Linked DNA regions of Bryobacter aggregatus MPL3. The protein of the gene in region 2 interacts with the protein of the main gene of each other region in a pairwise test. Links are inferred from orthologs where the notes say so. Each region holds a gene or a part of one and is shown on either strand. Other genes may lie near its edges. The genes, in order: gyrB and gyrA.

What was found.
Region 1: the proteins of gyrA (region 2) and gyrB interact in binary tests that used the Escherichia coli proteins (3 or more experiments, as listed by UniProt). The link is inferred for Bryobacter aggregatus MPL3 from one-to-one orthologs.

Annotation. Positions count from the first base shown.
Region 1 is NZ_JNIF01000003.1:1,660,656-1,663,709, forward strand. It holds gyrB (DNA topoisomerase (ATP-hydrolyzing) subunit B), read right to left. Parts: upstream 2,705-3,054; coding sequence 296-2,704; downstream 1-295. Other genes in the region: M017_RS0107945 (zinc-dependent alcohol dehydrogenase family protein), read left to right, coding at 1-299; dnaN (DNA polymerase III subunit beta), read right to left, coding at 2,731-3,054. UniProt on the Escherichia coli protein: DNA gyrase negatively supercoils closed circular double-stranded DNA in an ATP-dependent manner to maintain chromosomes in an underwound state.
Region 2 is NZ_JNIF01000003.1:590,862-598,471, forward strand. Bases 1,879-4,936 are described here. They hold gyrA (DNA gyrase subunit A), read left to right. Parts: upstream 1,879-2,226; coding sequence 2,227-4,647; downstream 4,648-4,936. Other genes in these bases: folP (dihydropteroate synthase), read left to right, coding at 1,879-2,062; M017_RS0103195 (YncE family protein), read left to right, coding at 4,652-4,936. In the rest of the region: M017_RS0103175 (mandelate racemase/muconate lactonizing enzyme family protein), read left to right, coding at 1-29; tyrS (tyrosine--tRNA ligase), read left to right, coding at 35-1,207; more of folP, read left to right, coding at 1,217-1,878; more of M017_RS0103195, read left to right, coding at 4,937-5,725; rsgA (ribosome small subunit-dependent GTPase A), read right to left, coding at 5,716-6,732; ATP-dependent sacrificial sulfur transferase LarE, read left to right, coding at 6,880-7,610. UniProt on the Escherichia coli protein: A type II topoisomerase that negatively supercoils closed circular double-stranded (ds) DNA in an ATP-dependent manner to maintain chromosomes in an underwound state.

The DNA.
Region 1 (3,054 bases), 1.1 Mb from region 2 along the record:
CTGGGTCTCTCGAGCAATCGCTACTTGCCGTACGCGGCGGAGGCAGAGTGAGTCTGATTGGAGTTCTTAGTGGCGCTGCCGGACCGATCAATATCGGAAGAGTGCTCCACAAGCATGTGACGGTGCAGGGAATCTATGTCGGTTCGCGCGAGATGTTTGAGGCGATGAATGCCGCGATCGTCCAGAACCACATCCGTCCCGTAATCGACTCTGTTTATGAAGGCGCCCAGATACAAGAAGCCCTGCGCCATATGGAGAGCGCAGGGCATTTTGGAAAGATTGTTTTGCGTCTCGACTAGATGTCGAGATTGCGTACATCGAGCGCATTCTCTTCGATGAACTTGCGGCGATTTTCAACATCGTCGCCCATCAGCGTCGAGAAGATCTCATCGGTCTCCACCAGATCTTTGAGATCGATGCGGAGCAGGGTACGGCCTTCGACATTCATCGTCGTATCCCACAACTGCTCAGCGTTCATTTCGCCAAGACCTTTATAGCGGGTGACGTTGATGTCGCGCGTGCCCTCTTCCTTCGTACGTGCCAATAGCGTGCGCCAGTCGCCTACTTCTTCACGGAATCCATTGTCTTTCACCATGAAGAAAGGCGGCTTGTTGAGAGGCGCGACAGCCCGGGCCAAAGCGCGGGTGCGGCGGTATTCGGGCGAGGTTGCCAGCTCAAGACCCACCACACGTTCTGCCTTGGTGGAATCCTGGAAGACCAAAGAATAGGTGGAGTGCTCTTCGTCTCTGACGATCTTCGACTCGAGCTTCACCTCATTCAGCAACTCCTGCAGCTTCAGCAGATTTGCTTCTTCCATGAAGTTCTCGCGTGAATCCAATTCCAGCGACTGCGAAAGCAGAGCTTCCACCACGCGCGCATCGCGCATCCGGCGCTCAGTGCGGATAGTGGCCTGCACCAGTTCGTCGAGTGAGGCGAGGAAGCCGCGCATTTCTGCGCCTTCTACCTTCTTACCTTCAATTTCGAGCGAGATGCTGTCGCTTGCGCGGCGCAGAATTTCCTTAGTGAAATCGGCTTCGTTCTTGATGTACTTCTCGCTCTTGCCCTTCTTGATGAGGAAGAGCGGCGGCTGCGCAACGAAGACATGGCCGCGGTCGATGAGCGGCTGCATGTGGCGATAGAAGAAAGTCAGCAACAGCGTCCGAATGTGGCTGCCGTCGACGTCGGCGTCGGTCATGATGATGATCTTGCCGTAACGCAGCTTGGCAAGATCGAAATCATCTTTGCCAATGCCAGTACCCATCGCAGTGATCATGCAACGAATTTCTTCGTGGCCGAGCATCTTGTCGTAACGGGCTTTTTCAACGTTCAGAATCTTACCGCGCAGCGGTAAAATTGCCTGATAACGGCGATCGCGTCCGCCTTTGGCGGTGCCGCCTGCCGACTCGCCCTCAACGAGGAAGAGTTCGCAACGGGTGGGATCTTTTTCCTGGCAGTCAGCAAGCTTTCCGGGGAGACCGACACCATCAAGCGCGCCTTTGCGGCGGGTGAGATCGCGTGCTTTGCGAGCCGCTTCGCGGGCTCGTGCCGCATCGATGGCCTTGCCCACAATGCGCTTCATCACGGCAGGATTCTTGTCGAAGTATTCCTGCAGTTTTTCGTTGATCACTTGCGTGACCTGGCCGCTGATGTCGCTATTGAGCTTGCCTTTGGTCTGGCCTTCAAACTGGGGCTGCGGCAGCTTGACGCTGATGACGGCGGTGAGGCCTTCGCGAACGTCGTCGCCGCTTAGTTTTTCTTTGACATCTTTGAAGAGGCCGGCCTGCTCGCCCGCCCAGTTGATGGTGCGCGTGAGAGCCGTGCGGAAGCCGGTGAGGTGTGCACCGCCATCCTTCGTATTGATGTTGTTCGCAAAGCTGAATAGAGTTTCCGAATAGCCGTCGTTGTACTGGAAAGCGATTTCCATATAGACGCGGCCCTGGTCATTGGCCATGTCCCGCTCGCCCTCAAAGTAGATGGGCTTCTCGTGCAGAACCTGCTTGCCTTTATTCAGATGCTTGATGAATTCGGCAATGCCGCCTTCGTAGAAGAACTCGTGCGCCTTGGGCGGATCTTCCCGCTCATCGGCGATGTTGATGCGCAGTCCTTTGTTCAAAAACGCGCGTTCGCGCAGACGCTGCGAGATGGTGTCGAAATTGAATTCGACCGTGTCCATCACGGTGCTGTCTGCCTTGAAGGTGATCTTTGTTCCGGTTTTCTTGCCAGACTTGCCGGTGGCCTTGAGCGGCGCTTGCGGCACGCCCTGCCGGTAGTCCTGCTCCCAGGTCTGGCCGCCGCGCCAGATCTCGAGGTGCAGCCATTCGCTCAGCGCGTTAACGCAACTGACGCCGACGCCGTGCAGGCCGCCGGAAACTTTGTAGCTGTTGGAATCGAATTTGCCGCCCGCATGCAACTTAGTGAGCACGACTTGAGCAGCTGAAACGCCCTCGCCCGCGTGGATATCAACCGGAATCCCGCGCCCGTCATCCCAGATCGAAATCGAGTTGTCCAGGTGGATGACGCAGTTGATTTCCGTACAGTGGCCGGCCAACGCCTCGTCAACGGAATTGTCGACGACCTCATAGACGAGATGGTGTAGACCCATCTCTCCTGTCGAGCCAATGTACATCGCGGGGCGCTTGCGCACCGCCTCGAGGCCTTCCAGAATCTTGATACTAGTGGAATCGTATGTCGGGTTATCAGCCATTTGAGCTTGTTTCGGTTGGGAGACGGTCAGATGCGCATCGGCATCACGACGTAGCGATAGGTGTAGCCTACCTCTCCAGCCTTCTTATCTCCATCACCCGCAGCAGCGGGACGCATCTCTCCGGCGCTTTGCGCGTCGTTGAACAGGAAGCTGAGAGCGCCCTCAGGAGTGGCGCCCAGGAAATCGAGCAAGTATTGGGCATTGAAGCCAATGTCGGTGGCAGGTCCGTTGTATTCGATCGCGATCGTCTCTTCGCTCTCGCCGGTGTCGGACATCGACGAGAAGACCTTCATTTCGCCATCGGCGAACTGCAGGCGGATCGCTTTCGAACGTTCTTCAGAGAACTGGCT
Region 2 (7,610 bases):
ACTGGAAGAGACGCTTCCCCTACAATTGATAGCAGTGCTTTCGATTGAAGAACAGCTCGTTTACTTGCGTAAGGGCTTTGCAGAAATCATCCGAGAAGAAGACCTGAAGGACCGGCTGGAGCTGGCCCAGAAGGAGGGACGCCCCCTGCGCGTCAAAGCTGGCTTTGACCCCACCGCTCCCGACCTCCACCTCGGACACACCGTTTTGATCCGGAAAATGAAGCATTTTCAGGACATGGGTCACACCGTGATCTTCCTGATTGGCGACATGACCGGCTTGATCGGCGACCCCACAGGACGCAACGCAATGCGCCCGCCCATGACTCGCGAAGAGTTAGCCAAGAACGCCGAAACCTACCAGGCGCAGATTTTCAAACTCCTTGACCCGGCCAAGACCGAGCTGCGTTTTAACAGCGAATGGCTCGAAAAACTCGGCTACGAGCAGATCATCCGCCTCACCTCGCATTACACGCTCGCCCGCTTGCTCGAGCGCGACGACTTCTCCAAGCGCTACAAAGACGGCATTCCGATCAGCGTCCACGAGTTGCTCTATCCGCTCGCCCAAGCCTACGATTCGGTCGCCTTGCAATGCGACGTCGAGTTGGGCGGCACCGATCAGAAGTTCAATCTGCTGGTGGGCCGCGCCATCCAGCAGGACTACGGGCAGTTGCCGCAGATTGTCGCGACCGTGCCGATCCTCGAAGGCCTCGACGGCGTCGAGAAGATGTCCAAGTCCAAGGGAAATTATGTCGGCATTACCGAGCCGCCAACCGATATGTTCCGCAAGCTGATGAACATGCCGGACGCGCTGGTGCCCCGCTACTATGAGTTGTTGACCGATCTTCCGCTCCAGGAAATCGCGCAACTCGACCCGCTGACCGCAAAGAAAGATCTCGCCTGGAGAATCGTGCGCGATTTCCACGGGCTCAACGAGGCAACGCGCGTTGCCGAGTCCTGGGGAAGCGTACCGCTGCCAGAGAATCATGCTGAGGCAAGCGACCCGCGCATCAATCGCATCCTCGTTGCCGCTGGCTTGGCCAGCAGTGTCGGCGATGCAGACCGCCTGATCAAGGGCGGCGCCGTAAAAGCCGGCAATTCGGTGACGCTTGAGGCGATTACCAGCCCGGCACAAAAGATGGAAGCCGGCGAATTCGTAATCCGGGTTGGCAAACGCTACCGGTGGATTCGTCTGGCAGTTGGAAATTAGGAATTTCGTATGGCCATTATTCGACGGAACATTGACTGGAAATTGAAGTCGCGCACGCTGCGGCTTGGCCAGCGGACCTTTATCGTTGCCCCGATCGCTCTGTCGCCCTCGAGCGACGGCACGAAGAATCAGGATCCGGAGCGCATCCTCGCCCGCGCATTGCAACTGGACGCCCAAGGGGCCGACGTCATCGACCTTGGCGCCGAACCCACTCGCGCCGAAGACACGCCCCTGCCGGCGGAAGAAGAATTGAAGCGGCTGCTCCCTGTCCTGAAGCGCCTCAAGAACAAGCTGAATGTCCCCATCTGCGTCAGCACCTATAAGGCTGCCGTTGCCGATGAAGTGCTGAAGATGGGCGCCGAGATCATCAACGATCCCAGCGGCCTCACCTGGGAGCCGATCCTCGCCAAGACGATCATGAACCACGACGCGGGCCTGATCCTGAATCACATGCGTGGCCGCCCCAACACCTGGGGCAAGCTGCCGCCGGCCAAAGACGTCATCGGCGTCATTGCCAAGGACATGGACGCCGCCGTACACCGCGCGCTGCGCGCTGGCATTGAAAAATTCCGGCTGGTCATCGATCCGGGCCTGAGCTTTGGCAAGCGCAAGGAACAGAACTACGAGATCCTCGGCCGCCTCAGCGTACTCGGCGGCATCGGCGTGCCGGTGATGGTGGGACCGACCAAAAAGTTGCTGGTGGAGAAGGCCAATGAGCGCGAGCTCGAGTTCGCCGGAGCAGCAGGCGTGACGGCAGCAATTCTGAGCGGCGCCTACATCGTGCGCGTGCACGATCTGGAGGCAATCAAGCCCGTCATCGCGGTGGCGGACGGCATTCTCAACCAGTGGCGCTAAGCCCTGATAAACATTGGCTGAAATGCTAAAATAGCGGGTTGGCAAACGATACGGAAAATCCACAGACTCCCGGCGGGAAGCCGCCCGGCGGCAACGATCCGGCCGCACAGTTGCCTTTAGGCGAAAACCCGAAGAATCACATTCCGATCAACATCGAAGACGAGATGAAGCGGTCTTATCTCGACTATGCGATGAGCGTCATCATCGGGCGTGCCCTGCCCGATATCCGCGACGGACTGAAGCCTGTACACCGGCGCATTCTCTTCTCGATGAACGAGATGGGCCTGCAGTTCAACCGCCCCACGCGCAAATGCGCGCGTGTCTGTGGCGACGTCTTGGGTAAGTACCACCCGCACGGCGAAGGCTCCGTCTATGACGCTCTCGTCCGCATGGCGCAGCCCTTCTCCTTGCGCTATCCCTTGATCACCGGCCAAGGCAACTTTGGCTCGGTCGACGGCGACCCGCCCGCCGCCATGCGTTATACCGAAGCAAAGCTCTCGAAAATCGCCGGCCAGTTGATGGACGATCTCGATAAGGAAACCGTCGACTTCAAACCGAACTTCGACGAAACCGAGCAAGAGCCGGAATACTTCCCCACCGTCGTCCCTAACCTGCTGTTGAACGGTTCCTCGGGCATCGCCGTCGGCATGGCCACCAACATCCCTCCACACAACCTGACGGAAGTGATGAAGGGCCTGATCGCGATGGTGGACAACCCGAAGATCACCCTGCCTGAGATGCTCCAGCTCATCACCGGGCCGGACTTCCCCACCGGCGGCCTCATCCTCGGCCGTCAGGGCATCTACGACTGCTACACGCGCGGCCGCGGCTCCATCAAGATGCGCGCCAAGGCCTTTACCGAGAAGCTCGGCAAAGACCGCGAGAGCATTGTCATCACCGAGATCCCCTTCCAGGTGAACAAAGCGAAGCTGATCACCGATATCGCCGCCCTGGTCAATGAGAAGAAGATCGACGGCATCTCCGACGTCCGCGACGAGAGTGACCGCGAGGGCATGCGCATTGTCCTCGAACTGAAGCGCAACGAACATCCCGAAGTCATCCTGAACCAGTTGTACAAGATGACGCAGATGCAGATGAATTTTGGCGCGATCATGCTCGCCATCGTCAATGGCCAGCCGCGTGAGCTGGGGCTGCTCGACATCCTCAAGCACTTTATCGAGCATCGCGCCGAAGTGGTCCGTCGCAGAACCGACTTCTTGCTGCGCAAGGCGCGCGATCGCGAACACATCTTGCTCGGCTTCAAGAAGGCGCTCGACAACCTCGACCGCATCATCGAACTGATCCGTGCCGCCAAGAACCCGCGCGAAGCCCGCGACGGCCTGATCACCGAATTTGAGTTCTCCGACCGCCAAGCCCAGGCGATCATCGAACTGCAACTCCAGCGCCTCACCGGCATGGAACAGCAGAAGATCCTCGATGAGCTCGCTGAAATTCAGCGCCGCATTGCGGAATATCTTGAAATCCTCGGCAGCGAGAAGGTACTGCGCGCCCTGATCGTCAAGGAATTCCAGGAAGTGCTCGACACCTTCGGCGACGACCGCCGTACGGAAATTATCGAAGACACCGGCGAGATCAATATTGAAGATCTGGTGCAGGTGGAAGACGTCGCCGTCACCGTGACGCGCGGCGGCTATCTGAAGCGCACCACGGTCGACACCTATCGCCGCCAGACCCGCGGCGGCAAGGGCCGCATCGGCATGGGCACCCGCGCCGAAGACGTTGTCGAGCATCTGATCATCGCCTCGACTCACGATTACCTGTTGATCTTCACCTCCAAGGGCCGTGTGTATTGGTTGAAGGTGTACAACATCCCCGATGCCGGCACCGTCGGCAAGGGCAAGAACATCAACGGCCTGATCAATCTGCAGCCAGACGAAGAAGTGAAGGCCTTCCTGCCCGTGAAGCAATTCACCGCGGACCGCTTCATTGTGATGGTGACCAAATATGGCGTCATCAAGCGTACCGAGCTGACAGACTTCAGCAACCCGATGGCCCGCGGCATCATTGCCTGCACTCTCGACGAAAACGACGAACTGATCTCGGCCAAGATCTCGAACGGTCAGAACCAGATCTTCCTCGCTTCCCGCGAAGGCATGGCCGCCCGCTTCGGTGAAGAAGAAGTCCGCTCGATGGGCCGTCAGGCGCGCGGCGTCACCGCCATGAAGCTCGAGAAGGACGACTACCTGATCTCCGCCGAAGTGGTGGACGAATCAGCGCTCATGCTCGCCATCTCAGAGAACGGCTTCGGCAAGCGCACCAAGCTCACCGACTACCGCCACTCCGGACGCGCCGTCAAGGGCGTGATCAACATGAAGGTGACCAACAAGACCGGCAAGGTGGTCGCCACTATGCCGATCAAGGAAGACTCCGACGTGATGATCATCACCAAGGATGGCCAGATCATTCGCATCGAGTCGATGAAGATCCGCCAGAGTGGCCGTAGCGCTCAGGGCGTCAAACTCGTCGATGTCAATGAAGGCGATAAGGTCGCCAGCGCGGGAGCCATTCCCGAGTCTGACGAACATCAGCCCGACGATGCGCAGGGTAGCCTGCTGAAGGATTAGTTCGATGCTGTATCAACTTGTGGTTCTGGGGGCGCTCGCGGCATACGCGCAGATGCCCCCCGTGATTGACCCGAAGAATATCTATTCCGAGACGAGTGTCGGAAAGCTGAAGGAAAGCGTCAAGCGCTTTCCTTCCCTGATCTATATCCCCCACACCCGCGACAACACGGTGTGGGTTTACGATCCTGCGAAAAAGCAGTTCATCAATAAATTCAGCGTCGGCAAGGGCAAGAACGTTGAGCCGCAGCATGTGGTTCCTTCCTGGGACATGCAGCGGATTTTCGCGACCAATGACCTGAACGACACGCTCGCCGAGATTGACCCGATGACCGGCAAGCTGCTGAAGATCCATCGCGTTGACGACCCCTACAACATGTATTACACCCCCGACGGCAAGTACATGGTGGTGATGGCCGAGCGCATGCGCCGCATCGACTTACGCGACCCGAACACCCTCAAGCTGGTCAAGAGCATCAAGGTACCCTGCAAGGGCGTCAACCATGCCGACTACTCTGCCGACGGCCGCTATTTCATTGCCAGCTGCGAGTTTTCCGGCCAGCTCGTCAAGATCGACATGGTGAAGTACGAACTGATGGGCACTCTCGATCTGCCCGGTGGCGGGATGCCGCAGGATACACGAGTCGCCCCCGACGGACGCACTTTCTATATCGCCGACATGATGAAGCATGGGATGCACGTTGTCGACGGCGACACCTTCAAGCTCATCACCTTTATCCCCACCGGCAAAGGCTGCCATGGCCTGTATCCCAGCCGCGACGCGAAGCAGTTGTACATCACCAATCGCGGCGAGGGCACCATCTCGATCATGGACTTCGCCACGCGCAAGCTCGTCGACCGTTGGATCATTCCTGGTGGCGGATCGCCGGACATGGGCGGGGTCTCTGCCGACGGGAAAATGTTCTGGATCTCCGGCCGTTACCACAAAGAAATTTATGGTTTCGACACGACAACCGGCAAACTGGCAGAACGCATCAAGGTCGGCAATGGGCCGCACGGCTTGTGCGTCTTCCCACAACCTGGTCGCTATTCGCTTGGCCACACCGGCAACTACCGCTGAGCATCGCGGAGTGCTTTTTGCAGTACCTTACTCCGCTTCTTCTCGATGAGCGCGGCCTGGAGCATCAACTCCCGCTCCTGGTCCTCGCTCTCGTGACGCAGTTTATGGAAGGCCTGGAGGCGCGTGGGATCGATCCGATCCACTACCGCGCATCCAGGCTCTCCCTCATGGCGGCAATCGCGAAAGCGGCAATCTACCGCTGCCGCCAGAATGTCTTCAAAGGTCGCCACCACCACCGTCTCCCCGCTCAAAAGCTGCAGTTCCCGAATCCCCGGTAAATCCATCAGCAGCCAACCCTGTGGCAGTTGAAATAATTCCCGGGAAGTCGTCGTATGAAAGCCGCGGCTATCGGACTCACGCACACTCTGCGTCGGCTGCCGCTCCTCTCCCAAAAGCCGGTTCAGAATGGTCGATTTCCCTGCTCCGGACGAACCCACCATCGCCGCCGTCTCGTTGGTGCCCATCTGCTGCCCGAGCACGTCGAGTCCTCTCGCTTCCGTCGCACTCATCGCAAACACTGGAATCTCACCCACCACGGCCCGCGTCTGGGCCGCCAGGCTTTCTACTTCAGAAGAAAGGTCTGCTTTGTTGAGAAGGATGACCGGTCGCACGCCGCCCTCGCGGGCCAGCACAACATAACGCTCAAGACGGCGCAGGTTGAAGTCGTGATCGAGGCCCGCCACGATGAACAGAACATCGATGTTGGTCGCCAGAATCTGTGGCCTTAAGCCGCCCCCCGGATCTTTCCGCGCAATCAGACTCTTGCGCTCGAGTACGCGGAGAATCGAATTGCCTTCGCTCAAAAGAACCCAATCGCCGGTGATCGGCCATAAAGGATCGCTTTGTTGGCGTAGAGTGCCGCTGATGGTGGCCTGCACTGCGCCCGCCTCGGTCCAGACCAGATAACGATCGCGCTGCGACTGCGCAACGCGGCCAGGAGTAAATCGGTCGCTGGCGTCCATTTGCCGTGCAAAATGGTCCTGCCAGCCAATTGATTCGAGATTCATTGGAAATTGCCTTTGTGCGTGATCAACCTCACGCGAGGGGTCTGCGTTGGATGAAAAATATCGAAATAGAGTTCCGATTAGGCAAGCGCCAACATAGGCAATACCAAATTCAGAAATTAGCACAGCTTGGCCCCATATAATAGGGGCATGGCAAGTCTGGTGGCGATCGCAGGCACCCTGGAGAGCAAAAAGAAGTTGGACCCCGAGCAACTGCTCCCCAAAGAGCAGCATCTGGTCGCGCTGTTGCGGGACATGAAGCGGGTTCTCATCGCGTACTCCGGTGGAACGGATTCCGCCTATCTCGCCTGGGCTGCAAAGATTGCGCTCGGAGAGGAAGCCGTCGCGATCACCGCGGACTCCCCGTCGATCCCCGAATCACACAAACGGGACGCCGTCGCCTTCGCTCAGGCGCACGGCATCCGGCACGAAATGATTCCCACCAGCGAGTTTGAAAACCCGGACTACGTGGCCAACAATCCCGATCGTTGCTTCCACTGCAAAGACGAGCTCTTTCGTGTGATGGATCAAATTGCCACCCAGCGCGGTTTTGAGCACATCGTCTACGGCGTCAATGTCGATGACTTGGGCGACTACCGGCCCGGCCAGAGCGCCGCCAAACTCCACCAGGTGAAATCGCCGCTGGTCGATGCAGGCATGAGCAAAGCCGAAATCCGCGAGCTTTCACGCTTGGCGGGCCTCGAGACCTGGGACCGTCCCGCCGCCGCCTGCCTCAGCTCCAGAATCCCCTACGGCACCGCAGTCACCCCCGAACGAATTCAGGTAATTGAGCAGGGAGAGGAACAGGTAAAAGCCTTAGGCTTCCGGCAATTCCGGGTCCGGTACCATGAATCGTTAGTACGGATTGAAATTTCTCCTGA